One region of the Streptomyces sp. NPDC002463 genome, then DNA from elsewhere that is predicted to be linked to it. Evidence: riboswitches for the same ligand, from Rfam matches in the RefSeq annotation. Region 1 holds a riboswitch; each other region holds the start of a gene.
The links. Region 1 has a riboswitch for cyclic di-AMP ahead of ACFYX3_RS31085 (C40 family peptidase). Riboswitches for the same ligand answer to the same signal wherever they lie in the genome.
Positions count from the first base shown of each region.

Region 1 (7,209 bases):
CCGCCTGCGCCTCGGTGAACGCCTGCGCGTCCCACGTGCCGCCGAGCTCCGGCCCCAGCCAGCCGCCCGCCGCCGCCCGGAACTCCGCCGGGTCCAGCGCCCCCGAACCCTCCGGTACGGCTCCGAGCAGCGGAGCGCCCGCCGCCTCCGGCAGGTCCGCGAGGTTGCAGCGCGCCGCGAGGTCCGGCGCGTCCGGCCAGCTGCCGACGACCACGCCGAGCTGCTCGATCCCGCGCGCCCGCAGCGCCTCGGCCGTCAGGGTCGTCGAGTTGAGCGTCCCCAGACCCGCCGGGACCACCACCAGGACCGGCGCGCCGAGCAGCGCGGCGGCGTCCGCGAGCGTGCCGCCTTCCTCGTCGAAGCGGACGAGCAGGCCGCCCGCGCCCTCCACGAGCACCAGGTCGTGCTCCTCGGCCAGCTTCCGGGCCGCTTCGGCGACCTCCCCGGGCCCGACCGGGGCGAGCCCGGCCCGCCGGGCGGCCGTGCCCGGGGCCAGCGGCTCCGGGAAACGGCCCAGTTCGGCGGAGGCCGTGGCGCCGGAGAGGCGTACGACCTCGTCCGCGTCGCCCTGCTCGTCCGGGGCGAGGCCGGTCTGGGCCGGCTTCAGGACGGCTACGGAGCGGCCGGCGGCCGTGGCCACGGCGGCGAGGGCTGCCGTGACGATGGTCTTGCCGATCTCCGTGCCGGTGCCGGTGACGACGATGATGCCCATGGGGCGTCCTTTCTTGTTCGGTGCGGGGCCGGTGGGCTGGGGTGGCGGGAGCCTCTGGCGCCGGCAGGGGCGCCGTTCCGCGTGCCCGCCACTGCCCACAACGGCGTCAGCCGGCTGCAGCCGCCGCCCGTACCGCCGCGCAGATCCGGGCGAGGTCCTGCTCGTCCGTCACGTACGGCGGCATCGTGTAGATCAGGTCTCGGAACGGGCGGAGCCAGACGCCCTCGCGGACTGCCGCGCGGGTCGCCGCCGTCATGTCGACCTCGTGGTCGAGCTGGACGACGCCGATCGCGCCGAGCACCCGTACGTCGCGGACGCCCGGGAGGTCGGCTGCCGGGGCGAGGCCCTCTCGGAGGCCCGACTCGATGCGCTTGACCTCGGCCTGCCACTCCTGGGAGAGCAGCAGGTCGATCGAGGCGACGGCGACCGCCGCCGCCAGCGGGTTGCCCATGAAGGTCGGCCCGTGTGCCAGGACCGGGACCTCGCCGCGCGAGATCCCGTCGGCGACGCGGCTCGTGCAGAGCGTCGCCGCCATCGACAGGTAGCCGCCGGTCAGCGCCTTGCCCACGCACATCACGTCGGGGGAGACCCCGGCCTGGTCCGCGGCGAACAGCGTGCCCGTACGCCCGAACCCGGTCGCGATCTCGTCGAACACCAGCAGCACGTCGTGCGCGTCGCAGGCCTCGCGCAGCACCCGCAGGTACGCCGGGTCGTGGAAGCGCATGCCGCCCGCGCCCTGCACGACCGGTTCCACGATCACCGCCGCCAGCGCGTGCGCGTGCTCGGCGATCCGGGCCCGCAGCAGCTCCGCGTACGACTCCTCGTACGCGGCCGGCGGCGCGTCCACGAACACCTGCCGCTGGAGCACCCCCGACCACAGCTCGTGCATCCCGCCCTCGGGATCGCACACGGACATCGGCTGCCAGGTGTCCCCGTGGTAGCCGCCGCGCCAGGTGAGGAGCCGCTGCTTCTCGGGGCGGCCCAGGGAACGCCAGTACTGCAGGCACATCTTGGCCGCGACCTCGACGGAGACCGAGCCCGAGTCGCTGAGGAAGACGTGCCGGAGCGGTTCGGGGGTGATCTCGACCAGCCGGGTGGCGAGCCGGACGGCGGGCTCGTGGGTGAGCCCGCCGAACATGACGTGGCTCATCTTCTCCAGCTGGCCGCGCGCCGCCTCGTTGAGCACGGGGTGGTTGTAGCCGTGGACCGCCGACCACCACGAGGACATGCCGTCGACCAACTCGCTCTGGCCCTCGACGGGTTCGGCGAGCCGGAGGCGCACCCCGGACGCGGACGCGACGACCAGCGGCTCCGCACGGCCCGGCATGGGGCCGTACGGATGCCAGACGTGCGCCCGGTCCAGGGCGAGGAGCTCGTCGTTACGCATTCGGCGCGAGGTCCGTGCCGGCGCCCCGGCGGCGCACGGCCACCAGATCGGTGCGGGCCTCGTTCGCACGGGCCTCCTCGGCCGCCGGCGCCGCGTGTCCGCCGCAGGGGCCGCAGCCGCCGGCCTCCTCCGCGTGACCACCGCAGCCCGTGCCCTCCGCGGAGGCCTCCGAACCGCAGCCCGCCGAGGCCTTGGAGCCGCAGCCGCCCGCCGCCGCGAGCGCGTCCGCGCGGTGCTTCGGCAGCGTGGTCGTGCCCGCGCCCTCCACCTCGAAGCCCGCGTCCGCGATCATGTCCAGGTCGGCCTGGCCGGCCTGGCCCTCGCTGGTCAGGTAGTCGCCGAGGAAGATCGAGTTCGCGATGTTCAGCGCCAGCGGCTGCATCGAGCGCAGGTGCACCTCGCGGCCGCCGGCGATCCGCACCTCGACGTCGGGGCAGACGAACCGGACCATCGCGAGGATCCGCAGGCAGCGCTGCGGGGTGAGGTTCCACTCCTTGGCGAGCGGGGTGCCCTCGAACGGGATCAGGAAGTTGACCGGCACCGAGTCCGAGTCGAGCTCACGCAGCGCGTAGACGACGTCGACGAGGTCCTCGTCGCTCTCGCCCATGCCCGCGATCAGACCGGAGCAGGCCGACAGACCGGCGGCGTGCGCCTTCTGCACGGTGTCCACGCGGTCCGCGTAGGTGTGGGTCTTGGTGATGTCCCCGTACGTCGCCTCGGACGTGTTCAGGTTGTGGTTGTACGCGTCGGCGCCGGCCTCCCGCAGCCGCTCCGCCTGGCCGTCGGAGAGCAGACCGAGGCAGGCGCACACCTCGACGCCCTCGTTCTGCTCCTTGATCGCCTCGATCGTCTTGCCGACGCGCTCCACGTCCCGGTCCGTCGGGCCGCGGCCGCTGGCCACCAGGCAGACCCGCTTGGCGCCGCCGGCGACACCCGCCGCCGCGGCCTGCGAGGCCTCGTCCGGCTTCAGCCAGGTGTACTTGAGGATCTCGGCCTTCGAGCCGAGCCGCTGCGAGCAGTACGAGCAGTCCTCGGGACAGAGACCGGACTTCAGGTTGACCAGGTAGTTCAGCTTCACCCGGCGCCCGAACCACTGACGGCGCACCTTGCCGGCCGCCGCCACCACCTCGAGCAGTTCGTCGTCGGAGGTCGCCAGCACGGCGAGCGCTTCTTCACGGGTCGGCAGCTCGCGCCGCAGCCCCTTCTCCACCAGCGTGTTCAGGAGGTCCATAACCGCAGATCCTTGCCTACCGCCCGCCCCCTGGCCAAGGAGGATCCGAACAAACGCCCCCGATCGAGGTGTGTGGATGACCACATCCCGACCTCGGCATCCTGCGGTTAGGGTCTGTGCGCTGCCTACAAAAGGATCGCCGCATGCCACAGGCCGAGGACGCACGCGCCGCGGGCGCCGACGACGCACGGGCCGCGGGCCCGCGCCGTACCGCCTTCGACTGGACCGACGCGGAGGCGCGCCGCCGGGCCGAGGCCGGTCTCGTCCGGACGTTGCGGCCCCGGGCGGCCGAGTCGGACGTCCTGGACCTGGCGAGCAACGACTACCTCGGCCTCACCCGCCGCGCCGAGGTCACCGAGGCGGCGGCCGAGGCGGCCAGGCGCTGGGGCGCCGGCTCCACCGGCTCGCGGCTCGTCACCGGCACCACCCGGCTGCACACCCGCCTGGAGCGCGAACTCGCCGACTTCTGCGGTTTCGAGGCGGCCCTCGTCTTCTCCTCCGGCTACACCGCGAACCTCGCGGCGCTCACCGCGCTCTCCGGCCGGGACTCCCTGATCGTCTCCGACGCCTCCAACCACGCCTCGATCGTCGACGGCTGCCGCCTGGCGCGCGCTGAGACCGCGGTCGTCCCGCACACCGACGCCGAGGCCGTCGCCAAGACCCTGGACGCCCATCCGGGGCGCCGGGCACTCGTCGTCAGCGACTCCGTCTTCTCCGTCGACGGCGACAAGGCCCCGCTCCCCGGGCTCGCCGACGCCTGCCGCGCGCACGGCGCCGGGCTCGTCGTCGACGACGCCCACGGCTTCGGCGTCCTCGGCGACGGCGGCCGGGGCGCGCTGCACGAGGCCGGGCTCGCGGGCGACGAGGACGTCGTCGCCACCCTCACCCTCTCGAAGTCCCTCGGCAGCCAGGGCGGCGCCGTCCTCGGCCCGGCGCGGGTGATCGAGCACCTGGTGAACGCCGCCCGCACCTTCATCTTCGACACCGGGCTCGCCCCCGCCGCCGCGGGCGGCGCGCTCGCGAGCCTGCGGCTGATCGCGGCCGAACCAGGCCTCGCCGAGCGGGCCCGTACCGTCGCCACCACCCTGCACCGGCTGCTCACGGACGCCGGGCTGACCTCGGCCCGTCCCGACGCGGCCGTCGTCTCGGTCCACGCCCCCTCCCCGGAGGCGGCGCTGCGCTGGGCGGCGGACTGCCGCGAACAGGGCCTGGCGGTCGGCTGCTTCCGTCCCCCGTCCGTCCCCGACGGCATCTCGCGGCTGCGGCTCACGGCGCGGGCCGATCTGACGGACGCGGAGATCGCGCACGCGGTGGAGACGATCCTGCGGACCGCGCCGGCGGTCTGACGTCCCGTCGGGAGTCCCAAGCGCGGTCCCGGGCAGCAGAGTTCACCGCTTCGGGCGACAGATGGGGACATATCTTGGTGGAACGCCTGCCGGGGCGGCACGATCGGTGGGACTCTGACGCGAAGCGCGATCCGGGGCAGAAGCCCCGGCGGGAAAGGGACAGCGTCGCCATGGCAGACCATCAGGAAGCATCCGTCACTCTGCCGAGCGATCCCGCGTCGGTCCCCACCGCCCGGCGGTTCGTCGCGGAGGTCCTCGACGGGTGGGGCCTCGACGGTGCCGACGACCTGGCGGACGCGATCCGCCTGATGATCTCGGAGCTGGCCACCAACGCCGTCCTGCACACCTTCGGGCAGTCGCCCACGTTCACGGTCGACGTCCGCCTGGAGCGCGAGGAGCGCCTCCACATCGGCGTCACCGACAGCCACCCGCGCTGGCCCCGCCGTCTTCCGGCGGCGGTCCAGCAGGACAACGGCCGGGGCATGGTCATCATCCGCTCCCTGGCGGCGGAGGCGGGCGGCCGTCTGTCGGTCACCCCGACGGAGGAGGGCGGGAAGACGGTCTGGATCTCCCTCCCGTGGGCCTCCACGGCGGCCTCGTACGCGTAGACCCGGCGCAGGGGTGCGGCGGCGCCACCGCACCCCTGGGGCGGGCTCAGTGCCCGGCGGGCGTCATCGGACGCGGCCGTAGTAGACCCTCGACGTCCAGATCGGGTCGAGCTTCACCCAGGATCCCGTCTTGGGCGAGTGCCAGATCTTGCCGCTGCCGGCGTAGATGCCCACGTGGTAGACGCTCCCGCCGGAGTGGAAGAAGACCAGGTCCCCCTTCTGTCTGCTGGACGCGGAGATGTGCCGGGTGTTGTTGTACTGCTGCTGCGCGGTGCGGGGCAGCCACTTGCCCGCCTGCTTGTACGCGTAGAGCGTCAGACCGGAGCAGTCGAACCGGGTGGGTCCCGCGCTCCCGTACCGGTACGGGGCTCCCTTCTTGGACGCGGCGACGCTCAGTGCCTTGTTCGCGTAGGTGGTCGCCGCCTGGGCCTCGGACGCCGCACCCGGTGCGAGCATCGTGCCGCCGACGGCGGCGAGGGTGAGAGCCGTGACGGCTCCGGCCCGGGACAGCAGGGACGGGACGTGCATCTGCGCAGTCATGCGCAACCCTTCGTCAGCCGCCTGCGAAGGATGACCTGTCGGGTTCGGGCTGGCGAAGATGCCCGGCCGCGGCTGCGGCTTCACCCCAAGGGACGGTCCCGCTGCGGAAACAGCGCGTACGTCCCGTACTGCCTGGGTCCTCCACTCCTGCCGATCCACTCCTGTCGACCAGACGTCCGGGACAGCGGCAGGACTCGGCGTCCGCCCGGACCGCCCCGCCTCGGATGGCGGGGGCTTGTCGTCGACAGGGATCTTGACCCACACCCAGGGCGAAATCCGAGCTGAAACGGCGATATGTGAGGCTCCTCACGACTGATCCATTCGGGTGGACAGGGTGCTTTCGCGATCACCGGAGGTTTGGCCTACGAGCCCCGTACCAGGGGCGGAACGCCCCATTCCGCCAGATGCGTACACCTGTTGCGCAACTCACCCGACCCATATGTCGACTCGTCGACTACGCCGAACGGGGGAGCGATTCTGCGGTGCGTGTCGGCCGTACGGACCTCGACACGACATGCCGGAATGTCAACTCGCCCGTGCGTGGGGGACGGTGACGCGGTCGGTGCGGCGCTCTCCGTCCAACACCCGCAGGGCGCGCGCCAGTGTGTCCGCGTGCACCTCGCTCTCGCCCCGCATATGCATGAGCGTCAGGGCCTCGCGCAGCGCCTCCGCGCGCCCCACCAGGGCCTGTGCCGCCCGTAGTGCCCCATAGGTATGCGTACCTCTGGATGGGTTGATCTTCCCAAGGAGGTCGACGACTTCGAGGTAGGCGTCGATCAACTCGCCCTCGGCCCGCGTCAGCGCGGGCAGCGGCGGCAGCTCGGGTACCACGGCCGGCTCACCGCGCCGCACCGGCGTCGCGCCGGTTCGTGATCACGTGGTCCACCAGCCCGTACGCGACGGCCGCCGGCGCGTCCAGGACGGTGAGGCGGTCGATGTCGGCGTCGATCCGGTCCCGGCTCTGCCCGGTGTACTCGGTGAGCATCCCGGCCGTCAGGGCGCGCAGCCGGAGCAGCTCGCGCGCGTGGATGTCGAGGTCGCTCGGCTGTCCCTGGAGGGGTTCGTCCATGGCCGGCTGGCGGAGGGTGACCCGGGCGCCGGGGAGGACGAGCCGCTTGCCGGGGGTGCCGGCGGCGAGCAGGACGGCGGCGGTGGAGGCGGCCTGCCCGAGGCAGGTGGTCTCCACGTCGCAGGAGAGCGTCCGCATCGTGTCGTGGATCGCGGTCATGGCGCTGATAGAGCCGCCGGGGGAGTTGATGTAGAGCGCGATGTCCTGACCGGGGGCCGCGTAGTCGAGGTGCAGGAACTGGGCGATGACGTCGTTGGCCGAGGTCTCGTCGATCGGGGTGCCGAGGAAGACGATCCGGGACTCGAGGAGCTTCGAG
Region 1 covers NZ_JBIARL010000018.1:61,602-68,810, forward strand. Annotated here, with positions in the region: gene bioD (dethiobiotin synthase) at 1-712, opposite strand, end outside; gene ACFYX3_RS31065 (adenosylmethionine--8-amino-7-oxononanoate transaminase) at 819-2,099, opposite strand; gene bioB (biotin synthase BioB) at 2,092-3,330, opposite strand; gene ACFYX3_RS31075 (8-amino-7-oxononanoate synthase) at 3,474-4,676, shown strand; gene ACFYX3_RS31080 (ATP-binding protein) at 4,847-5,284, shown strand; gene ACFYX3_RS31085 (C40 family peptidase) at 5,348-5,824, opposite strand; cyclic di-AMP (ydaO/yuaA leader) riboswitch at 5,827-5,949, opposite strand; gene ACFYX3_RS31090 (hypothetical protein) at 6,350-6,655, opposite strand; gene ACFYX3_RS31095 (ATP-dependent Clp protease proteolytic subunit) at 6,663-7,209, opposite strand, start outside.

Region 2 (7,209 bases), on a different contig from region 1:
CACGGCGAGCACCTCACCGAGAACGAGGCCGCCGCCATGGCCTTCATCCTCCTGTTCGCCGGCTTCGAGACGACCGTCAACCTCATCGGCAACGGCGTCTACCAGCTGCTGCGCCACCCCGGACAGCGCGAGCGGCTCCAGGCCTCGCTCGCCGCCGGGGAGACCGGGCTCCTGGAGACCGGCGTCGAGGAGCTGCTGCGGTACGACGGGCCCGTGGAGATGGCGACCTGGCGGTACGCGACGCGGGCGCTGACCATCGGCGGGCAGGAGATCCCGGCGGGCGATCCTGTGCTCGTGGTCCTCGCCGCCGCCGACCGGGACCCGGAGCGCTTCGACGGTCCCGACACCCTCGACCTCGCCCGGCGCGACAACCAGCACCTCGGCTACGGGCACGGCATCCACTACTGCCTGGGCGCGCCGCTCGCCCGCCTCGAAGGGCAGACGGCGATCGCGACGCTGCTGACTCGCCTGCCGGACCTGCGACTTGCCGCCGATCCGGCCGAACTGCGGTGGCGCGGCGGGCTCATCATGCGTGGTTTGCGGACGCTTCCGGTGGAGTTCTCCCCTTCCGTACCGGTCCTGGGTACTGAGGATCCGTCAGAAATGTGATCTTCGCGTGATCGTGGCGCCATCGACTTGTGACGGACGTTCGAATGCGGCTACGTTTCCCGGCAGTCTCAGCCGTCACGCGAAAGGCGTTCCTATGCGCTCCGGGAACGGACGACACCGTCGCCCCCGTCAGGCCCCCGCCCTCGTCGTCGCCGCGGGCGTGACCGGATCCGCCATGGCGCTGCCGCTGCTCGCCACCGGATCCGCCTCCGCCGCCGACGCCCCCACCTGGGACCGGGTCGCCGAGTGCGAGTCCGGCGGCCAGTGGAGCGCCAACTTCGGCAACGGCATGTACGGCGGCCTCCAGTTCACCCAGGACAGCTGGGAGCGGCACGGCGGCCTCGCGTACGCGCCCAGCCCCGACCTGGCCAGCCGCGCCCAGCAGATCGCGGTGGCCGAGAAGGCGCTCGCCCAGGGCAGCACCGAGTGGGCCACCTGCGCGCCGATCGCCGGCCTGAAGAACGACGGCAAGGCCACGGGCGTGAACCCCGGTCCGGCCGCCGTCCCGACGACGCCCGCCGGACCGCTGCCCGAGTCCAACCGCACCGCGGGTGACGCGTCGACGGCCTCCTCCCCGCGGGAGGCGGTGTCCGCGACCCCGGCCGCGCCGACCGCTCCCGCGACCTCCGTCACACCGGGCGCGTCGACGACGGCTCCGGCCACGCCCGCCACGCCGGCGACCCCGGGTACCCCCGACGCGTCCGTTACGCCCGGTACGCCGGATTCATCCGACACGCCGAAGGGTGACGTGCCGTCGGCCACGCCCGGTACCGGCAAGCATCGCGGCGAGGCCGCGCCGGAGGAATCCGGCAAGCCGGACAGTTCAACTGAAACGGGCAAGCATGCGGCGGGTGTGGACAAGTCGGCCGACAAGGTCGACGCCACGCCCGTGACTGACGAGGCGAATGATTCGGGCGCAACGGACAGTCAGGACACTTCGGGCGAGTACACCGTGCAGCCGGGTGACAGCCTGTCCGGCATTGCGCAGGAGAACGAACTCCCCGGGGGCTGGACCGCGCTCTACGACGCCAACCGGAAGACGGTGGGCGTCGATCCGGACCTCATCCTGCCTGGTCAGAGCCTCGACCTGACGGCGGGTTCGGTACAGGCGGAAGGTTAGTTCGCGGTCTTATGTCCGGTTCTGGGCAAGTGAGACATGGGTCTCTTCGTCCCAACTGGCGTGTCACGTCCGCAAACTTTGCTCCCGTCACCTCTCACCTGCGCAAACACCGCCCACCGGAGGGCAAGCAGGGGCGATTTTTCCGCAATGCGCCTCTTTGAACTTCCGGTGGGTCTGTGTCTACGGTCGTCACCGCTCGCCACCGCGGGCCCCGTCGACCGAAACGCCGAATCCTGCCGTCGGCCGATGGGAACAGTCGTCGCGCAAGCGCCGAAGGCAGGAGTGGGGGACCCAAGGTAAGTGCCGGTCCCGGCCGTTGAGACAGACGGCCGACGATCGGCTTGGGGTGAAGCCGCGTGCAAGGACACGCGGCCGGGCAACTTTCCGGCCCGAACCCGACAGCTCACCTCACAGGCGTCGGTGAGGAGAATTCCCATGCTGTTTTCCGCCAAGGGCAAACACCGCCGTCCCTCCAAGGCCACCCAGGTCGTCACCCTCGTCGGCGTCACCGGCATCGCCGTCGCCGCCCCGCTGATGACCGCCGGCACCGCCTCGGCCGCCACCGCCTCCGAGTGGGACGCCGTCGCCCAGTGCGAGTCCGGCGGCAACTGGGCCATCAACACCGGCAACGGTTTCTACGGCGGCCTCCAGTTCACCAACTCCACCTGGGCCGCGTTCGGTGGCACCGCCTACGCCCCGCGCGCCGACCTCGCGTCGAAGTCCCAGCAGATCGCCATCGCCGAGAAGGTCCTCGCGGGCCAGGGCAAGGGCGCGTGGCCGAGCTGCGGCGTCGGCCTCTCCGGTGCCTCCTACGACGGCGGCGCCGCCGAGGCCCCGCAGCAGTCCGCCCCGCAGCAGAGCGAGCCCCAGCAGGCCGCCCCCAAGCAGCAGGCCGCCCCGAAGCAGGAGCGTCGCGCCGAGCAGCCGACCACCCGCAGCGAGCACCGCGCGGCCCCGAAGGCCGCCAAGAAGACCGTCACCACCCCGACCGGCAAGAAGGTCGAGAAGGGTGACGGCGAGTACAAGGTCGTCACCGGTGACACCCTCAGCAAGATCGCCGAGGCACACCACGTCGAGGGCGGCTGGGCCAAGATCTTCGAGCTGAACAAGGGCGTCGTCGAGAACGCCGACCTCATCTACCCGGGTCAGCAGCTCCACCTGAAGTGACCCCGGCGGTTCGCGTGAGTCCGGCGGCTCACGCGGCCCCGACGACCCTCCCGCGGTGACCACCCCGGTCCGGCGCGCCTTTCCCCCGTGCGCGCCGGACCGGGGTTCCCTCTTATAGGGGAGCACTCCCCGCTCGGGGCGGACTTCGTGGTTACTGTCCAGTAGATAAGGGTGTCTTCGTCCCCCAATGCATGCCCTTGGGTCCTTTTTCGTCCCAGGGGGCGGGCGCCCGGCGGGCGGGAGCGCCCGCGCCGGTTAGGCTCTTGTCGCAAGGCCAAGCGACCCTGCACCGACCTTGCGTCACATCCAGCGTCACATCCCAAAAAGGAGATGCTCGTGCCGTCCATCGACGTCGTCGTAGCCCGGGAAATCCTGGACTCCCGAGGCAACCCCACGGTCGAGGTCGAGGTCGGCCTCGACGACGGCAGCACCGGCCGTGCTGCTGTTCCGTCCGGCGCCTCCACCGGTGCCTTCGAGGCCATCGAGCTCCGCGACGGTGACCCCAACCGCTACCTGGGCAAGGGTGTCGAGAAGGCCGTCCTCGCCGTCATCGAGCAGATCGGCCCGGAGCTCGTCGGCTACGACGCCACCGAGCAGCGCCTGATCGACCAGGCCATGTTCGATCTGGACGCGACCGAGAACAAGGGCTCGCTCGGCGCCAACGCCATCCTCGGCGTCTCCCTCGCCGTCGCGCACGCCGCCTCCGAGGCCAGCGACCTCCCGCTCTTCCGCTACCTCGGCGGCCCGAACGCGCACCTGCTGCCCGTTCCGATGATGAACATCCTCAACGGTGGGTCGCACGCCGACTCCAACGTGGACATCCAGGAGTTCATGATCGCCCCGATCGGCGCGGAGTCCTTCTCCGAGGCCCTCCGCTGGGGTGCGGAGATCTACCACACCCTCAAGGCCGTCCTGAAGCGCAAGGGCCTCTCCACCGGCCTCGGCGACGAGGGCGGCTTCGCCCCGAACCTGGAGTCGAACCGCGCCGCCCTCGACCTCATCGTCGAGGCCATCAAGGAGGCCGGCTACACCCCGGGCTCCGACGTCGCGCTCGCGCTCGACGTCGCCGCGTCCGAGTTCTACAAGGACGGCAAGTACGAGTTCGAGGGCAAGTCCCGCTCGGCCGCCGAGATGACCGAGTACTACGAGGAGCTCGTCTCCGCGTACCCGATGGTCTCCATCGAGGACCCGCTGTTCGAGGACGACTGGGCCGGCTGGAAGGTCCTCACCGACAAGCTGGGCTCCAAGATCCAGATCGTCGGCGACGACCTCTTCGTCACCAACCCGGAGCGCCTGGCCCGCGGCATCGAGGAGGGCACCGCCAACGCCCTCCTGGTCAAGGTCAACCAGATCGGCTCGCTGACCGAGACCCTCGACGCCGTCGAGCTCGCCCAGCGCAACGGCTTCAAGTGCATGATGTCCCACCGCTCCGGTGAGACCGAGGACGTCACCATCGCCGACCTCGCCGTCGCCGTGAACTGCGGTCAGATCAAGACCGGCGCCCCGGCCCGCTCGGACCGCGTCGCCAAGTACAACCAGCTGCTGCGCATCGAGGAGATCCTCGACGACGCCGCCGTCTACGCCGGCCGCAGCGCCTTCCCGCGCTTCAAGGGCTGAACCCCGTAGAGCCGCTTCCGTCCGTCCCCGTACTCGGTCCCGTACCGTGTGCGGGGACGTACGCGTGAACAGGGGAGGCGACACGACATGGCCGCGAAGAACCGGGACCGGTTCTCGACCGCGACCCGGATCAGGCTGCTCGGCGAGCAGACCGCCGCCCGTGTCTACCGCTCCCAGACCCGCCGCCAGGCCCGCCGCTCCCGGCTCACCGGCCGCGCGGCCTTCCTCGCCCTCGTGGTCTGCTCCCTCGTCGTGGCGCTCGCCTACCCGATGCGGAGCTACGTCTCCCAACAGGGCGAGATCGCCGAGCAGGAGCGCCGGGCCGCCGAGGCCGCCCGGCGGGTCGAGGAACTGAAGGACGAGAAGGCCCGCCTCCAGGACCCGGCCTACGTCCGCCGCCTCGCCCGCGAGCACCTGCACTACGTGCTCCCCGGCGAGACCGGCTTCACCGTGAACGACCCCGACGCGGAGCAACGGCCCCGCGCCGACCAGGGCGCGGCGGACCGCCCCTGGTACGACAACCTGTGGGACGGCGTGGACAACGCCGACCGCCACTGAACAACTCCAGGATCCGAGATGGAAACGCCCCCTCCGCAGACCGAACGCACCGAGCCCACCGACACGGACATCGCCGCCTTCGAGCTCCAGCTCGGCCGCCCGCCCCGCGGTCTGCGCGCCATCGCGCACCGCTGCCCGTGCGGCAACCCGGACGTCGTCGAGACCGCGCCCCGGCTCCCCGACGGCACGCCGTTCCCGACCACGTACTACCTGACCTGCCCCCGGGCGGCCTCGGCCATCGGCACCCTGGAGGCCAACGGGGTCATGAAGGAGATGCAGGCCCGGCTCGCCACCGACCCGGAGCTCGCCGCCGCCTACCGGGCCGCGCACGAGGACTACATCGCCCGCCGCGACGCCATCGAGGTCCTGGAGGGCTTCCCGAGCGCCGGCGGCATGCCGGACCGGGTCAAGTGCCTGCACGTCCTCGTCGGCCACTCGCTGGTCGCCGGACCGGGCGTGAACCCGTTCGGCGACGAGGCGCTCGCGATGCTGCCGGAGTGGTGGGCGAAGGGCCCGTGCGTGAACCCGTGCGCGGAGAAGGAGGGCGAGGAGAAGTGACCCGGGTCGCCGGAATCGACTGCGGTACGAACTCCATCCGCCTCCTCGTCGCCGACGTCCACCCGGACACGGGAGAGCTGATCGAGCTGGACCGTCGGATGACGATCGTCCGGCTGGGGCAGGGCGTCGACAAGACCGGGCGGCTCGCCCCCGAGGCCCTGGAGCGGACCTTCGCCGCCTGCCGCGCGTACGCCGAGGTCATCAAGGAGCTGGGCGCCGAGCGGCTCCGCTTCGTCGCCACCTCCGCCTCCCGCGACGCCGAGAACCGCCAGGACTTCGTGAACGGGGTCGTGGAGATCCTGGGCGTCGAGCCCGAGGTCATCACCGGTGACCAGGAGGCCGAGTTCTCCTTCACCGGCGCCACCGGCGAGCTGCACGGGGGCGACCGGCGCCTTGTCGTCGACATCGGCGGCGGCTCCACCGAGTTCGTGGTCGGCAACAAGCACGTCGAGGCCGCCCGCTCCGTCGACATCGGCTGCGTCCGGCTCACCGAGCGGCACGTCCGCCACGACCCGCCGACCGCCGAGGAGGTCGCCGCGATCCGCGCCGACATCCGTACCGCGCTCGACCTGGCCGCCGAGACCGTCCCGATCGACTCGGCCGAGACCCTCGTCGGGCTCGCCGGCTCCGTCACCACGGTCGCCGCGATCGCCCTCGGGCTCCCGGAGTACGACTCCGAGAAGGTCCACCACTCCCGGATCTCCGCCGCCCAGGTCGCCGAGGTGACCGACCGGCTGCTCGCCTCCACCCACGACGAGCGGGCCGCGATCCCCGTCATCCACCCCGGGCGGGTCGACGTGATCATCGCCGGGGCGCTGGTCGTCCGGGAGATCGTGGAGCGCGTCGGGGCCCGCGAGGTCGTCGTCAGCGAGCACGACATCCTCGATGGGATCGCCCTATCCGTGGCATAGCGGGCGGCTATCGAGCCCTCCCGGGACAGCCTTTCGACAGAAGTTCGTGAAGTTCTTCACAAGGAAAAGGGCCCTGATGGCGCCCGAGGAAGGTCATTAGGCCCTCCGAGGGGGGTCTCGGGGCCCTTTCGCAGGTGCGGAGGCCGATTCGCTCGATGTTTCCATCGTGTGAAGCGGGGCTCCGCTTCGGCGTTAACAGGGGCTCTCCAGGCCAGTTCAGTAGGGGTGAACAACGTTCACCAGTGCACCCCGGTTCCTTTGCAGCACCATGACGTGGATCACGTGGGCGGCGGAGTGTAGCAGAGGTGTCCCCGAACCTTGTGAAGGGGCGCACGAGCACCCCCCACATGAGGGGTGGATACTCGATGCCATGAGCACCACGGAGCGTCCCAGGATCCTCGTAGTAGGCGGCGGGTACGTAGGCCTGTACGCAGCTCGGCGCATCCTCAAGAAGATGCGCTACGCGGAAGCGACCGTCACGGTCGTCGACCCGCGGTCGTACATGACCTACCAGCCCTTCCTCCCCGAAGCCGCCGCCGGCAGCATCTCGCCGCGTCACGTCGTCGTCCCGCTGCGACGCGTCGTCCGCGGAGCCGAGGTGCTCACCGGCCGGGTCACCACCATCGACCAGGACCGCAAGGTCGCCACGATCGCGCCGCTCGTCGGCGA
Region 2 covers NZ_JBIARL010000015.1:184,316-191,524, forward strand. Annotated here, with positions in the region: gene ACFYX3_RS28665 (cytochrome P450) at 1-609, shown strand, start outside; gene ACFYX3_RS28670 (transglycosylase family protein) at 704-1,729, shown strand; cyclic di-AMP (ydaO/yuaA leader) riboswitch at 1,988-2,161, shown strand; gene ACFYX3_RS28675 (transglycosylase family protein) at 2,165-2,896, shown strand; gene eno (phosphopyruvate hydratase) at 3,227-4,513, shown strand; gene ACFYX3_RS28685 (septum formation initiator family protein) at 4,601-5,071, shown strand; gene ACFYX3_RS28690 (DUF501 domain-containing protein) at 5,090-5,629, shown strand; gene ACFYX3_RS28695 (exopolyphosphatase) at 5,626-6,540, shown strand; gene ACFYX3_RS28700 (NAD(P)/FAD-dependent oxidoreductase) at 6,911-7,209, shown strand, end outside.
Region 2: it holds a riboswitch for cyclic di-AMP, as region 1 does, so the genes downstream of both, ACFYX3_RS28675 (transglycosylase family protein) here and ACFYX3_RS31085 (C40 family peptidase) in region 1, are expected to answer to the same signal.

Region 3 (7,209 bases), on a different contig from region 1:
CGACCACTACTTCGGCACGCTGAAGGGCGTCCGGGGCTTCGGCGACCGCGCCGCCGGCAACATTCCCGGCGGCTGGGGCATGTTCAACCAGCCCAACTGGGGCGGCCGCCAGTACCCCTGGAAGCTCAGCGACACCCCGGCCGCCGGCGGCGTCGACGGCGAGACCCTCGCGCAGTGCAACGGCGACCTGCCGCACAGCTGGACCTCGCAGCACGCCGCCTGGAACAAGGGCCGCCTCGACAACTGGGTCACGGGCGTGGGCAACACCCGGACGCTCGGCCACCTCGACCGCGGGGACATCCCCTTCCACTACGCGCTCGCCGACAACTACACGATCTGCGACGCGTACTTCTGCTCGACGCTGAGCGCCACGGGCCCCAACCGCACCTTCCTGTGGAGCGGGAAGGTCGACGGCACCAGCAAGGACGGGGGCGACGAGTCGGGCCTCACCTGGGAGTCGTACGCCGAGGCGCTCCAGCGCGCCGGGGTGAGCTGGAAGGTCTACCAGAACGCCCAGGACAACTACGGCGACAACGGCCTCGCGTACTTCAAGAAGTTCACCGACGCCCGCCCCGGGGACCCGCTGTACGACCGGGGCATGGGCTCGGTCCCGAAGGTGACCGGCTCGACGCCGGACGACATCGCCGCGGCGATCCGCGCCGACGTCGTCGCGGGGACCCTGCCGCAGGTGTCGTGGGTGGTCGCGAGCGAGGCCTTCTCGGAGCACCCGTACGCCCCTCCGGGCGACGGCGCCCACTTCGTCGACCTCGTCTACCGCGCGCTGGCCGCGAACGCCGAGGTGTTCGACTCCACGGTGCTGTTCCTCAACTACGACGAGAACGACGGCTTCTTCGACCACGTGCCCCCGCCGGTCGCCCCTCCGGGCACCGCGGGCGAGTACATCGACGGCGTGCCGATCGGCCTGGGCTTCCGCGTCCCGATGATTGTCATGTCCCCGTGGACCCGCGGTGGCTGGGTGAGCTCCGAGGTCTTCGACCACACCTCGGTGCTGCGCTTCATGGAGAGCTGGACGGCGGCGCTCGGCACCCCGGCGACCTGCCCCAACATCAGCGCCTGGCGCCGGAAGGTCACCGGCGACCTGACCGGGGTCTTCGACTTCGCCAACCCGGTGTACGGAGTGCCGGCCAACCTTCCCTCCACGGCGAAGGTGATCGGGCAGGCCACCTGCGGCCCGCTGCCGAACCCGGCCCCGCAGAACAACGCGCTGCCCGTACAGGAGTCCGGCACCCGCCCGGCGCGCGCCCTGCCGTACCAGGTGAACGGCAACCTCGACCGCTTCGAGTTCGGCTCCGCGGGCAAGATCCTCGCCTGGTTCTCGATGACGAACCAGGGCACGGAGGCCAAGCGGTCGGCGCACTTCTCGATCCACCCCCACCAGTACCGGGACACCGCCGCCTGGCAGTACACCGTCGACCCCGGCGGCACGGCCACCGACTACTTCAACATCGGCCTCGGCTCGGGCTCGGGGAAGTACGACATCTCGATGATGGGCCCCAACCGCTTCCTGCGCCGCTTCATCGGGGACGCCTCGAAGGCGGGCAAGGCGGTCGAGGTGGCCGCCAGGTACGCGCCGGAGGCGGGTACGGGCAAGACGGCCCTGTGGTTCAAGATGACCAACACCTCGGCCGGGCCCGTCACCTTCACGATCCGCTCGAACGCCTACCGCTCGGACGGCCCGTGGACGTACACGGTGCCGGCGAACTCCAGCCGCGAGGACTTCTTCAACGCGGTGGCGTACAACGACGGCTGGTACGACTTCACGATCCTCGCCGACATCGACGGCACCTGGTCGCGCCGGTACACCGGCCACATCGAGACCGGAGCCCCGAGCATCAGCGGCTGATCCCCCGCGGGTCCGGGCGGCGGCATGGCCGCCGCCCGGCCTCCGGTACGGCGTCAGCGGCCCGCTTCGGCGGCGCGCCGGACCGTGGCGTCGAGGAGGGCCACCGCGTCGGCGGCGGTACGGCCGGGGGCCCGGTTCCACGGCCCGATCAGCTCCTGCCAGCCGCGCGACCGGAGTTCGGTCATGATCCAGGCGGCCGCCTCGTTCATGGTGTCCGCGCTGCCGTAGCCGAGGCGGTGGGCGGCGAGGAGGGCACCGCAGACGCACCGGGCACCGCGTGCGTCGCGCAGCTTGTACGGGGCATTCTGCCAGCCCCACTCGGTCAGCACGAGGCGCGCGTAGCCGAGGTGCACCGAGGGGCGGAGGTCGGCCTGGCCGATGCGGCGCCAGGTGTGCAGCCGGTCCGGAAGCACGGCTCCGAGCCGTCCCGGGATCCGGCGCTCGGCGGGGAGCTCCGGCGGGAGGGTGGCCAGGGCCTCGGCCACGAGCCGGTCCACCGGCACGCTGAGCAGCTTCCGCCAGCCGTCCTCAGCGGGCGGCGACTCCTCGGGGGCGGTCCAGTCCGTGACGATCCGCTGCCAGGTGGCGCTCTCGAAGAGGGCGGCCGCCTCGCGGTCGAGGGTGTCGGGGCTGAGCAGGGCGGTGGAGGGCGGCATGGAGGTGTCTCCTGGGTCGACTGCCTCCACCTTTCACGATGAATGTCCCTTTTGCGACTTTTACCCCCACATGGAGCACCGCTCGCATCCATGCCACTCCACCCCTCGACGAACACCCCACCCCAGGCAATTTCCCCCCATTTACTCACGAAAGGAATTACGCACCATATGGGACATTGCGGTCCTGGTGACGCGACTCACTCATACGACCCGCCGGTCCGGCCGCCCCCTCTCCCGCCCCATACCGGACAAGGAAGTTCGATGCCTCCCGGACGGCATCGATCTTGAATTCCCCGAATTCCGTGATCCATTTCCCGATGCCCGCGACCCACTCCCCTTGTTATCCGTCGCATTACTGGCCTACGGTCACCTCCATTCGAGCGGAACGCCCAATCCTGCCGCCGCTCGGTAAAACTCCCTTTCACCCGACGGCAGGAGCGGGGGACCCACGAATACGCCGGTCCGGATTCCGGAACGGCTCGGGGTGCAGCCGCGTGCGCGCGGCCGGACATCTCCCGTCCGAACCCGACAGCTCACCCCGCAGGCGCCGGAGAGGAAACCGTCATGCCTGCTCACGGTAAGCACCGCCGTCACCGCCGCAGCCCCGTCTCCCGCGGCCTCGCCCTGGTCGGCACGGGTGGCGCCGCACTCGCCCTGCCGCTCATCGCCCCGGCCGTCGCCGACGCCGCGCCCGTGTCCGGCGCCCCGGAGATCGCCGTCCAGAGCCTCGCCGCCCCGGTCGCGGCCAAGGCTCCCGCCGCCCCGGCCGCCGCGCACACGTACACCGTCGTGAGCGGTGACTCGCTTTCCCTGATCGCCCACAAGAAGGGAATTCAGGGAGGCTGGAAGAACCTTTACCACGCCAACAAGAGCGTCGTGGGTGACAATCCGTCACTCATTCACCCCGGCCTCGAACTGACGATTCGTCGGGATTCCGTGAAGGCCGCCCCCACGCAGGCGAAGACGAAGCCGGCCACCCCCGCCGTCGCCGCCGGAACGGGCTCCTCCGCCGCCGCGGCCGCTCCGGCCGTCGCCGCCCCCGCCGCCGTCAAGGCGGCCACGGTCGCCGCGACGAACTACGCCGACAACCTCGACGGATGGATCCGTGAGTCGCTGGCCATCATGGGCCAGCACGGCATCCCCGGCTCCTACGACGGCATCTTCCGCAACGTCATGCGCGAGTCGTCCGGCAACCCCCAGGCCATCAACCTCTGGGACTCCAACGCGGTCGCCGGCACCCCCTCGAAGGGCCTGCTCCAGGTCATCGAGCCGACCTTCCTCGCCTACCACGTGCCCGGCACGTCCCTGGACCTGTTCGACCCGGTCGCCAACATCACCGCCGCCTGCAACTACGCGGCCGACCGCTACGGCTCCATCGACAACGTCAACTCGGCGTACTGATCCCCTCACGCCGGAAGTGCTCGGCGAACCAGGAGGTGGCGAGGTCCGCCACCTCCTCCAGGGCGCCCGGCTCCTCGAAGAGGTGGCCGGCGCCCCCCACCACGGCGAGCCGGTTCTCGCAGCGCAGCAGCGCCAGGGCCCGCCGGTTGAGGTCCAGGACCATCGCGTCCGCGCCGCCCACCACCAGGAGCGTCGGGGCACGCACCCGTGCCAGGTGCTCGGCCGCGAGGTCCGGCCGACCGCCGCGCGAGACGACGGCGCTCACCGGGGACTCGGGCTCGGCGGCCGCCCACAGCGCGGCCGCCGCACCCGTGCTCGCACCGAAGTACCCGAGCGGCAGCCCCGCGCTCTCGGGACGCCCGGCCAGCCACTCCGTGGCCCCGGCGAGCCGCCCGGCGAGGAGCGGGGTGTCGAAGACATGCGCCCGGTCCACCGCCTCCGACTCGGTCAGCAGGTCGAAGAGCAGCGTCCCGAGTCCCGCCCGGTTGAGCTCGGCGGCCACGGCCCGGTTCCGGGGGCTGTGGCGACTGCTGCCGCTGCCGTGCGCGAACAGGACGATGCCGCCCGCACCCTCGGGCACCGCGAGCCGCCCACCGAGGCTGACGCCGTCGACCGGGATCCGTACGTCCGTGTCCTGCACGACGGGGGCCCGCCCGGCTCTGTTCCGCTCCAGGCAGTCGATGACCTCGGCGTCCGGGGTCTGCGAGAAGTCCCGGTAGAACTGCCCGATCGCGAAGAAGAGCTCCGGGGCGTGCACGCTGACGGTCTCGTCGGCCTCGCCGCCGACACGGGCCGTCCAGCCCTTCGGCGCCACCGGCACGGCGAGCACGATCCGGGCGGCACCCCTGGCCCGCACCACCCGGCAGGCCGCCAGCGCCGTGGCCCCCGTGGCCAGCCCGTCGTCGACCACGACGACCGTCCTCCCGTCGAGAGGCACGGAGGGCCGGCTGCCCCGGTAGCGGAGGCCGCGCTGGTCGAGCTCGGTGTGCTCCCGCTCCTCCACCGCGGCGAGGTCGCGCTCGCTCACCCGGGCCTCCCGCAGCACCCGCTCGTTGAGCACCCGTACACCGCCCTCCCCGAGCGCCCCCATCGCGAGCTCCGGCTGGTGCGGCACGCCCAGCTTCCGTACGAGACAGATGTCGAGCGGCGCGTCCAGGGCGTCCGCGACCTCCGCCGCCACCGGCACGCCACCCCTCGGGAGCCCGAGGACCACGACGTCATGGCCCTTGAGGTGGTCGAGCCGGGCGGCGAGCTGGCGCCCCGCATCCGTACGATCGCTGAAGAACATGGTCCGCCGCCCTTCCGCTGGTGTGCGGCTCGGGCGCGGGGAGGAACGGCGTGCCCCGTCCCCTGCCCGTCCCTCCAGGGTAGACGCGTCACCCGGGTCGACGGGCGGGCTCGGTCAGCGGGCCGGTGCGGTCAGCGGGTCGGCTCGATCGGCGGGCCGGTGCGGTCAGCGGGTCGGCTCCGTCCACGCGCCCCGTCGGTCCGGTGGGCCTCCCCCGTCAGCGGGACTGCAGGGCGTCGAGGGCCACGGTCTGGGCTATCGCCAGCCGCCGGTCGAGCCCCGGGTCGGCTATGTCGAGCACGTACCGGTCCCGGATCCCGAACAGCTTGTCGACCGACATGACGGAGCGGCCGTCCGCGGTGAAGTCGAAGTGGTACGGCACGACGAACGGAACGAGGTCCAGGGGCAGGAACTCCCAGGCGCGCCGCAGCAGCGCCACCACCTCGTTCCGCTCCTGCCCGGTGGTCTCGCCCGCCTCGCCCTCCCGGCTCAGGTGCCAGGTGCTCCGCAGCAGGGACGCGCCGAAGTCCTTCCGGAAGCCGCCCAGTCGGGTGCCGGAGGCGCCCACCACGTCGTACGTCGCGCCGAGGTCGATGACCTGACGGGCCTTGAAGGTGAAGAGGACCTGGCGCTGGGACTCGTCCGTGTAGAAGGTGACGTGCTCCTTGAGCGCCATCCTCTTCTGGTGGGCGAAGGCGACGAGTTCGCCCTCCTTGCCGTCCGGGCCGATGGTGTGCACCAGGTACCGGTTGGCCATGAGCGTCACCTTCTGCCGGACGAGAAAGCGCTGCTGTGACTGTGCGAGGCCCATCGGTTGTGCTCCTGCCGGTCGTGGGCGGTCCCTGGAAGACCGCCCCCTGAGGTCGTGAGCACGATGATCGGCTGCCGAGGGGCCTCACCGCTGTCCTCGAAAGTCGTCGGTCCCGTTGACCTTCGGATGATCTTCGACGGGACCGGACCCCGGATCGACGGGGTCGGAGACCGGGGCCGACGGCCTCAGGCGCCGAGGAAGGCCTCGATGGCCTCGGCGAGGGCCTGCGGCGTCTCCTCGGGGGCGTAGTGGCCGGCGTCCTTGAGGACTTCGAGGCGGGCGTTGGGGTACCAGCGCAGCCACGTGGCCTCCATCGCCTCGGTGCCCAGCGCGGGGTCGTGGGCGCCGACGACGAGCAGGACGGGCGTGGGGTTGTCACGGACGCGCTCGTGGAAGTCGGTGCGGGACCAGGAGTCCAGGTAGGCGCGGAAGGCCGTCGCGGAGGAGCGGGTCACGGAGCGGTCGACGAGTGCGCTCAGCCAGGCGTCGTCGTAGCGCCCGCCGGTGGTGTTGTCGATGATCGCGCGCCGGTTGGCCGGTTCGTCGGCGGCACCGGCGAAGAGCTCCCAGGTCTCGCCGTCGAGCGGGAACCCGGCCGCGGAGACCGGCGAGATGCCGACGATGGAGCGGACCCGACCGGGGGCGTCGAGGAGCATCAGCTGGGCCGCCTTGCCGCCCATCGAATGGCCGATGACGGAGAAGGAGTCCCAGCCGAGGTCGTCGGCGACCGCGAGGGCGTCGGCCGCGACCTCCTCCATCGTGTACGCGCCCGCGTGGTCGAGGGCGTCGCCGTAGCCCCGGCAGTCGACGAAGGCGTACGTGCCGACGGAGCCGTCCAGATGGGCGCGCAGCGGGGAGAAGCTGGTGCGGTCGCCGAACCAGTTGTGCAGCACGAGGGCCCTCCCGGGGCCTTCGCCGTGTACGTCGTACGGAAGAACCTGGCCCGTCATCGTGCCCCCTGCTCGCGAGGTGGTGCCGCCGCGCGCCGATGGCGACGGTCGACGACCGAGTGTGACGGCGTGGGCGCGTGGGGTCAACACTGTCGGGTGGGGCGCGTGGGAGCGTGGCGGAGCCCGGACGGCGGTGCGCGCCTCCCGGACCGGCTGCACGTCGGGCCCCGGAGCCGGGGCGTCTCCGGTCCGGGATGCGGGTGCTTTCGCATCGGGGGCATGCTGGCTGTGTGACCTCG
Region 3 covers NZ_JBIARL010000016.1:194,692-201,900, reverse strand. Annotated here, with positions in the region: gene ACFYX3_RS29825 (phosphocholine-specific phospholipase C) at 1-1,864, shown strand, start outside; gene ACFYX3_RS29820 (hypothetical protein) at 1,918-2,520, opposite strand; cyclic di-AMP (ydaO/yuaA leader) riboswitch at 2,897-3,080, shown strand; gene ACFYX3_RS29815 (transglycosylase SLT domain-containing protein) at 3,085-3,921, shown strand; gene ACFYX3_RS29810 (phosphoribosyltransferase family protein) at 3,905-5,209, opposite strand; gene ACFYX3_RS29805 (hypothetical protein) at 5,427-6,020, opposite strand; gene ACFYX3_RS29800 (alpha/beta fold hydrolase) at 6,206-6,970, opposite strand; gene ACFYX3_RS29795 (SpoIIE family protein phosphatase) at 7,201-7,209, shown strand, end outside.
Region 3: it holds a riboswitch for cyclic di-AMP, as region 1 does, so the genes downstream of both, ACFYX3_RS29815 (transglycosylase SLT domain-containing protein) here and ACFYX3_RS31085 (C40 family peptidase) in region 1, are expected to answer to the same signal.

Region 4 (7,209 bases), on a different contig from region 1:
GCCCCCCCCACCCCGCTGGGCGGGGGCCGCCGTATTCCGGGCGGCCACGGCCATGCGCATTATCAGGACCTTTTTCGGGCAGCACAAATCCCGCACCGAATTCCTGTTCTTTGTATACGGCGCGGCTGTTAATTTCGGGCGCTCGCCGTGTTGACGGCATGTTGCGAAACCCTCACACGACCCCGCTCCGGACTTTTGAGCCGGTGCAGCGGCATCGAGCGTTCCGCGTGGAGCGCGGTCAGCGCCCGCGCCCGCTCGGCGTCCCCGCGCGCCACGGCGTCCACGATCGCGCCGTGCTCGGCCCAGGCCTCGACCGGCTGGGCGGGCTGCTCCACGACGTACGTCCAGGCGATCTTCTGCCTCAGTTGAGTGAGCAGCGCCGTCAGAGCGGGGCTCCCGGAGGCCTGCGCGAGCGTCTCGTGGAACCAGCCGCCGAGCGAGCGCAGATCCTCGCCCTGATCTCGCCTGGCCCGCTCCTGCCCCAGCCTGACCAGGCCGCGCAGCACCTTGAGGTGCGCCTCGGTGCGCCGCTGCGCGGCCCGTGCGGCCCCCAGCGGTTCGAGCAGCGCCCGCATGTCGAGCAGGTCGGCGGCCTCCTGCTCGGTCGGCTCGGCGACGTGGGCGCCCGCGTGGCGGCGGGTGACGACGAAGCCCTCGGACTCCAGGGTGCGCAGCGCCTCGCGGACCGGGACCCGGGAGACCCCGTACCGGCGGGCGAGCTGCTCCTCGGTCAGCCGACCGCCCCGCTCGTACACGCCGGAGACGATGTCGTCCCGGATCGCCGTGCATACCGAGTGCGCGGGAATGCGCATGTCCGACCTCCGCCTTGGTGCGCGCGAGACAATTCCAGCGGCGCCTGTTCTGCGCCGATCGTCGACTCTATTGCAGCCCGCCGGAATTTCCGATGCCCCGGCGTAATCCATGGAAGTCTTTTGGACAGCGAAAAGCCCCGGCTCAGTACGAGCCGGGGCTTTTGAGACGCGGTGCGGGTCAGACGTTCACGCCGCGGGCGCGGAGGTACGTGATCGGGTTGATGTCCGAGCCGTACTCGGGGCTGGTGCGCGCCTCGAAGTGGAGGTGCGGGCCGGTCGAGTTCCCGGAGGAGCCGGAGACGCCTATCTGCTGGCCCGGCTCGACGGTCTGGCCGACGTAGACCCCGATGGAGGAGAGGTGCCCGTACTGGGTGTACGTGCCGTCGTTCATCCGGATCACGATGTTGTTGCCGTACGCGCCGCCCCAGCCGGCCTCGACGACGGTGCCGGAGCCGACGGAGACGACCCGGGTGCCGTAGGCGGCGTGGAAGTCGATGCCGGAGTGGTGGCCGGAGGACCAGAGCGAGCCGCCGGTCTTGTAGCCGGTGGAGACGTACGAGCCGGCGACGGGGGCCTGGAAGGAGGCGAGGCGGCGGCGCTCGGCCTCGCGGGCGGCGCGCTCGCGCTCCAGCCGGATCTCCTTGGCGCGGGCCTCCGCCTTGCGCTTCGCCTCGGCCTTGGCCTTCGCCTCGGCGATGGCCTCGACGGCCTCCTGCTCCTGGGCGGTGGCCTGGGCGTTGATCGGGTCGACGAGGGAGTCCTCGGTGATCACCTGGGTGAGGCCGGTGTCCTCGACGGAGCGGTCGTCCGTGTCGGCGGCGAGTGCCGGGGAGGCGAGGGTTCCGATGACGCCGGTGGTGGCGAGCGTCGCGACGCCGGCGATGCCCACGCTGCGGCGCGCCATCCGGCTCGGACCACGATGCTTCCCGGTGGCACGGGTGAACGCCATGTAGAGGCTGATCCTTTCCTTCCTTCTCGCCTACCGGGTTAGCTGACGGGTTCGGAGCAGGAAGGTCTCCTACGAGCCCCTCCGTACGAGACGAAGGCGCCCGATTCACCCCAGGGACGATGCGGGTCCCCGGCTCCCCAGGCTCGCGCCTGACGGGGACTCGGCGATGACTGTCCGATGCCGCGGTTGCGGCACGTGCACTGACGAACAGCCGCACCGACGCTATGCGGATCGTCTTTCAATCACCAACCGGACACGCCTTTTGTAAGACATGCCACAGGGCAAACGATCACCTTGACCGCAATACGGACAAAGCGGAGGACCCCGACGAACTATGCCGTCGGGGTCCTCTCGTTGGCGTCTCGGAACCGGAATCAGCCCGTCACGACGGTCACTTCACCGATGCCGAGCGCACGCACCGGCTCCGCGATCTGCGACGCGTCGCCGACGAGCACGGTGACGAGCCGGTCCACCGGGAAGGCGCTGACCACGGCGGCCGTCGCCTCGACGGTGCCGGTCTCGGCCAGCCGCGCGTACAACTGGGCCTGGAAGTCGTCCGGGAGGTGCTGCTCCACCTGGTCGGCGAGCGTCCCTGCGACGGAGGCCGCCGTCTCGTACTTGAGGGGCGCCACCCCCACCAGGTTCTGCACGGCCGTCTCCCGCTCGGCGTCCGTGAGGCCCTCGGCGGCGAGGGTGCGCAGCACCTTCCACAGGTCGTCGAGCGCCGGACCCGTGTTGGGAGTGTCGACGGAGCCGCTGATGGCGAGCATCGACGCGCCGTTCCCCTCGGCGTCCGAGCGGAGCACCTGGCCGAAGGCCCGCACGCCGTACGTGTAGCCCTTCTCCTCGCGCAGGACCCGGTCCAGACGCGAGGTCAGGGTGCCGCCGAGGCAGTACGTGCCGAGGACCTGGGCCGGCCAGACGCTGTCGTGCCGGTCGGGGCCGACCCGGCCGATCAGCAGCTGCGTCTGAACGGCGCCGGGACGGTCCACGATGACGACCCGTCCGGTGTCGTCGGCGGTGATCGGCGGCATCGGGAGCGGCTCGGCCGGTTCACCGGTCCAGGCGCCCAGCGTCTCGGCGAGGACCTTCTCCAGGTCGACGCCGGTCAGGTCACCGACGACCACGGCGGTGGCCGTGCCGGGCCGGACGTACGCCTCGAAGAAGGCGCGGACGGCGGCGGCGTCGATCGCGGCGACGGTCTCCTCGGTGCCCTGGCGCGGCCGGGACATCCGGGACTCGGCCGGGAACAGCTCCTTGGAGAGCTGCTTGGCGGCGCGGCGCCCCGGGTTGGCCGTCTCGTGCGGGATCTCGTCGAGACGGTTGCGCACCAGGCGCTCGATCTCGGTGTCCAGGAACGCCGGGGCGATGAGGGCCTCGGAGAGCAGCCCGAGCGCCTTGGGCAGCCGGGAGACCGGGACCTCCAGGGAGACCCGTACGCCCGGGTGGTCGGCGTGCGCGTCGAGCGTGGCGCCGCAGCGCTCCAGCTCGGCCGCGAACTCCTCGGCGCTGTGCTGGTCGGTGCCCTCGGAGAGCGCGCGGGCCATGATGGTCGCGACACCGTCGAGACCGGCGGGCTCGGCGTCCAGCGGCGCCGGCAGGAAGATCTCCACGGCGACGACCTGCTGGCCGGGGCGGTGGCTGGTGAGCACGGTCAGGCCGTTGTCCAGCGTGCCGCGGTCCGGGGCCGGGAAGGCCCACGGCTTCGCGGCGCCCGGCTGGGGCTGCGGGTGGAAGTCCATGCTCGTCAAAGACACGGCGGCGTCGGTCACTGGTCCGCTCCCTCTTCGTCATCGCCGTCGGCGTTGTCGCTCTGCTCGGTCGCCAGGGGCTCGTAGACGAGCACCGCGCGGTTGTCGGGGCGCAGCTTGGCCGCGGCGACCTCGCGCACCTCGTCGGCGGTGATCTCCAGAACGCGGTCGACGGCGGTCAGCGCGAGCTGCGGGTCGCCGAACAGCACGGCGAACCGGCACAGTTCGTCGGCGCGGCCCGCGACCGTGCCGAGCCGGTCCAGCCACTCGCGCTCCAACTGGGCCTGCGCGCGCTCCATCTCCTCGGGCGTGGGGCCCTCGGCGGCGAACCGGGCGAGCTCCTCGTCGACGGCGGCCTCGATCTGCGGGACCTCGACGCCCCCGGAGGTCTTGACGTCCAGCCAGCCCAGCGAGGGCGCCCCGGCGAGCCGCAGCAGGCCGAAGCCGGCGGCGACCGCCGTACGGTCACGGCGGACCAGGCGGTTGTGCAGCCGGGAGGACTCCCCGCCGCCCAGGACCGTCAGGGCCAGGTCGGCGGCGTCACACGCGCGCGTGCCGTCGTGCGGCAGGCGGTAGGCGGCCATCAGCGCACGGGCCGGGACCTCCTCCTCGACGACCTCGCGCAGCTGCTCGCCGATGACCTCGGGCAGGTCGCCGGAGCGCGGCTCGGGCTTGCCGTCGTGGGCGGGGATGGAGCCGAAGTACTTCTCGACCCAGGCGAGCGTCTGCGCCGGGTCGATGTCGCCGACGACCGACAGCACCGCGTTGTTCGGGGCGTAGTACGTGCGGAAGAAGTTCCGCGCGTCCTCCAGGGTGGCCGCGTCCAGGTCGGCCATGGAGCCGATCGGCGTGTGGTGGTACGGGTGGCCCTCCGGGTAGGCGAGGGCGGTCAGCCGCTCGAAGGCCGTGCCGTACGGCACGTTGTCGTAGCGCTGGCGGCGCTCGTTCTTGACGACGTCGCGCTGGTTCTCCATGGACTCGTCGTCCAGGGCGGCGAGCAGCGAGCCCATGCGGTCGGCCTCCAGCCAGAGCGCGAGCTCCAGCTGGTGCGCGGGCATGGTCTCGAAGTAGTTGGTGCGCTCGAAGCTCGTCGTGCCGTTGAGCGAGCCTCCGGCGCCCTGCACCAGCTCGAAGTGGCCGTTGCCGTGCACCTGCTTCGAGCCCTGGAACATCAGGTGCTCGAAGAGGTGGGCGAGGCCCGTGCGGCCCCTGACCTCGTGGCGCGAGCCGACGTCGTACCAGAGGCAGACCGCGGCGACCGGGGTCAGGTGGTCCTCGGAGAGCACCACGCGCAGGCCGTTCGCCAACCGGTGCTCGGTCGCTGTCAGGCCGCCGGAGCCGGCCTCGGCCGTGGCCGTGTGACCCATGGGCATGTACGTCCCTTCGATCGCGATGTGAAAAAGTCCTGCCACTGTATGCAAGCGCGCCGACACCTGGCGAAGTTCCCGGACCTTCGTGATGTCCCTCTTCCGGGTCGCGGTCGGCGTTGTCGGTGGCACGGTCCACAATGGTCCGCGTCAGATCAACCTTGTTGGTGAAGGAGCCGCAGCCGCGATGGCCCGCCGCAGCACGAAGACACCGCCGCCGGACGACGCGTTCGAGGAGCGAATCCTCGACATCGACGTCGTCGACGAGATGCAGGGCTCCTTCCTCGAGTACGCGTACTCGGTGATCTACTCGCGCGCCCTCCCCGACGCCCGCGACGGCATGAAGCCCGTCCAGCGCCGCATCGTGTTCCAGATGAACGAGATGGGGCTGCGACCCGAGCGCGGCTTCGTCAAGTGCGCCCGTGTCGTCGGCGAGGTGATGGGCAAGCTCCACCCGCACGGCGACGCGTCGATCTACGACGCGATGGTCCGCATGGCCCAGCCCTTCTCCATGCGCCTCCCCCTCGTCGACGGCCACGGCAACTTCGGCTCCCTGGGCAACGACGACCCGCCGGCCGCCATGCGGTACACCGAGTCGCGGATGGCCCCGGCCGCGCTGCTCATGACCGAGTCCATCGACGAGGACACGGTCGACTTCGGGCCGAACTACGACGGCCAGGAGCAGGAGCCGGTCGCGCTCCCCGCGGCCTACCCGAACCTGCTGGTCAACGGCGCGTCCGGAATCGCGGTCGGCATGGCGACGAACATGCCCCCGCACAACCTGGGCGAGGTCGTCGCGGCCGCCCGCCACCTGATCCGCTACCCCAACGCCGACCTCGAGGCGCTGATGCGCTTCGTGCCCGGCCCCGACCTGCCGACCGGCGGCCGGATCGTCGGCCTCTCCGGCATCAAGGACGCGTACGCGTCGGGCCGCGGCTCCTTCAAGATCCGCGCCACCGCGACCGTGGAGACCGTCACGGCCCGCCGCAAGGGCATCGTCGTGACCGAGCTGCCCTTCACGGTCGGCCCCGAGAAGGTCGTCTCCAAGATCAAGGACCTGGTCGGCTCCAAGAAGCTCCAGGGCATCGCGGACGTCAAGGACCTCACCGACCGCAGCCACGGCCTCCGCCTGGTCATCGAGATCAAGAACGGCTTCGTGCCCGAGGCGGTCCTGGAGCAGCTCTACAAGCTGACGCCGATGGAGGAGTCCTTCGGCATCAACAACGTGGCGCTGGTCGACGGACAGCCGCTCACCCTCGGCCTCAAGGAGCTCCTCGAGGTCTACCTCGACCACCGCTTCGAGGTGGTCCGGCGCCGCTCCGAGTTCCGCCGCACCAAGAAGCGCGACCGGCTCCACCTGGTCGAGGGCCTCCTCGTCGCGCTCCTCGACATCGACGAGGTCATCCGGCTCATCCGCGAGAGCGAGAACTCCGCCCAGGCCAAGGAGCGCCTGATGGAGCGCTTCTCGCTGAGCGAGATCCAGACGCAGTACATCCTGGACACCCCGCTGCGCCGCCTCACCAAGTTCGACCGCCTTGAACTGGAGAGCGAGCGCGACCGCCTCAACGGCGAGATCGACGAGCTGACCGGGATCCTCGACTCCGACGCGGAGCTGCGCAAGCTGGTCTCGGCGGAGCTGGCCGCCGTCGCCAAGAAGTTCGCCACGGACCGGCGGACGGTCCTCCTGGAGTCGGCGGGCGCGCCCGTCGCCGCCGTGTCCCTCGAGGTCGCGGACGACCCGTGCCGGGTGCTGCTCTCCTCGACGGGCCTGCTGGCCCGCACGGTGACCGAGCACCTCCCGCCCGTGACGGACGGCAAGCGCGCCAAGCACGACGCGATCGTCTCGGCGGTCGCCGCCACCCAGCGCGGTGACGTCGGCGCGGTGACCTCGGCCGGCCGGCTGCTGCGGATCGCGGTGATCGACCTTCCGCAGCTGCCGGACACCGCGACCGCCCCGAACCTCGCGGGCGGCGCGCCGCTCTCCGAGTTCCTCTCCCTGGAGGCGGACGAGACGGTGGTCTGCCTGACCACCCTCGAGGAGTCCTCGCCGGGCCTCGCCCTCGGCACGCTGCAGGGCGTCGTGAAGCGCGTGGTGCCGGACTACCCGGCGAACAAGGACGAGCTGGAGGTCATCACCCTCAAGGACGGTGACCGGATCGTCGGCGCGACGGAGCTGCGGACGGGCGAGGAGGACCTCGTCTTCATCACCTCCGACGCCCAGCTGCTGCGCTACCAGGCCTCGCAGGTACGGCCCCAGGGCCGCCCGGCGGGCGGCATGGCGGGCATCAAGCTCACCGCGGGCGCCGAGGTCATCTCGTTCACCGCCGTCG
Region 4 covers NZ_JBIARL010000021.1:138,490-145,698, reverse strand. Annotated here, with positions in the region: partial or broken gene ACFYX3_RS33575 (hypothetical protein) at 1-154, shown strand, start outside; gene ACFYX3_RS33570 (GntR family transcriptional regulator) at 129-812, opposite strand; gene ACFYX3_RS33565 (M23 family metallopeptidase) at 991-1,761, opposite strand; cyclic di-AMP (ydaO/yuaA leader) riboswitch at 1,774-1,937, opposite strand; gene ACFYX3_RS33560 (M16 family metallopeptidase) at 2,136-3,533, opposite strand; gene ACFYX3_RS33555 (M16 family metallopeptidase) at 3,530-4,885, opposite strand; gene ACFYX3_RS33550 (DNA topoisomerase (ATP-hydrolyzing) subunit A) at 5,067-7,209, shown strand, end outside.
Region 4: it holds a riboswitch for cyclic di-AMP, as region 1 does, so the genes downstream of both, ACFYX3_RS33565 (M23 family metallopeptidase) here and ACFYX3_RS31085 (C40 family peptidase) in region 1, are expected to answer to the same signal.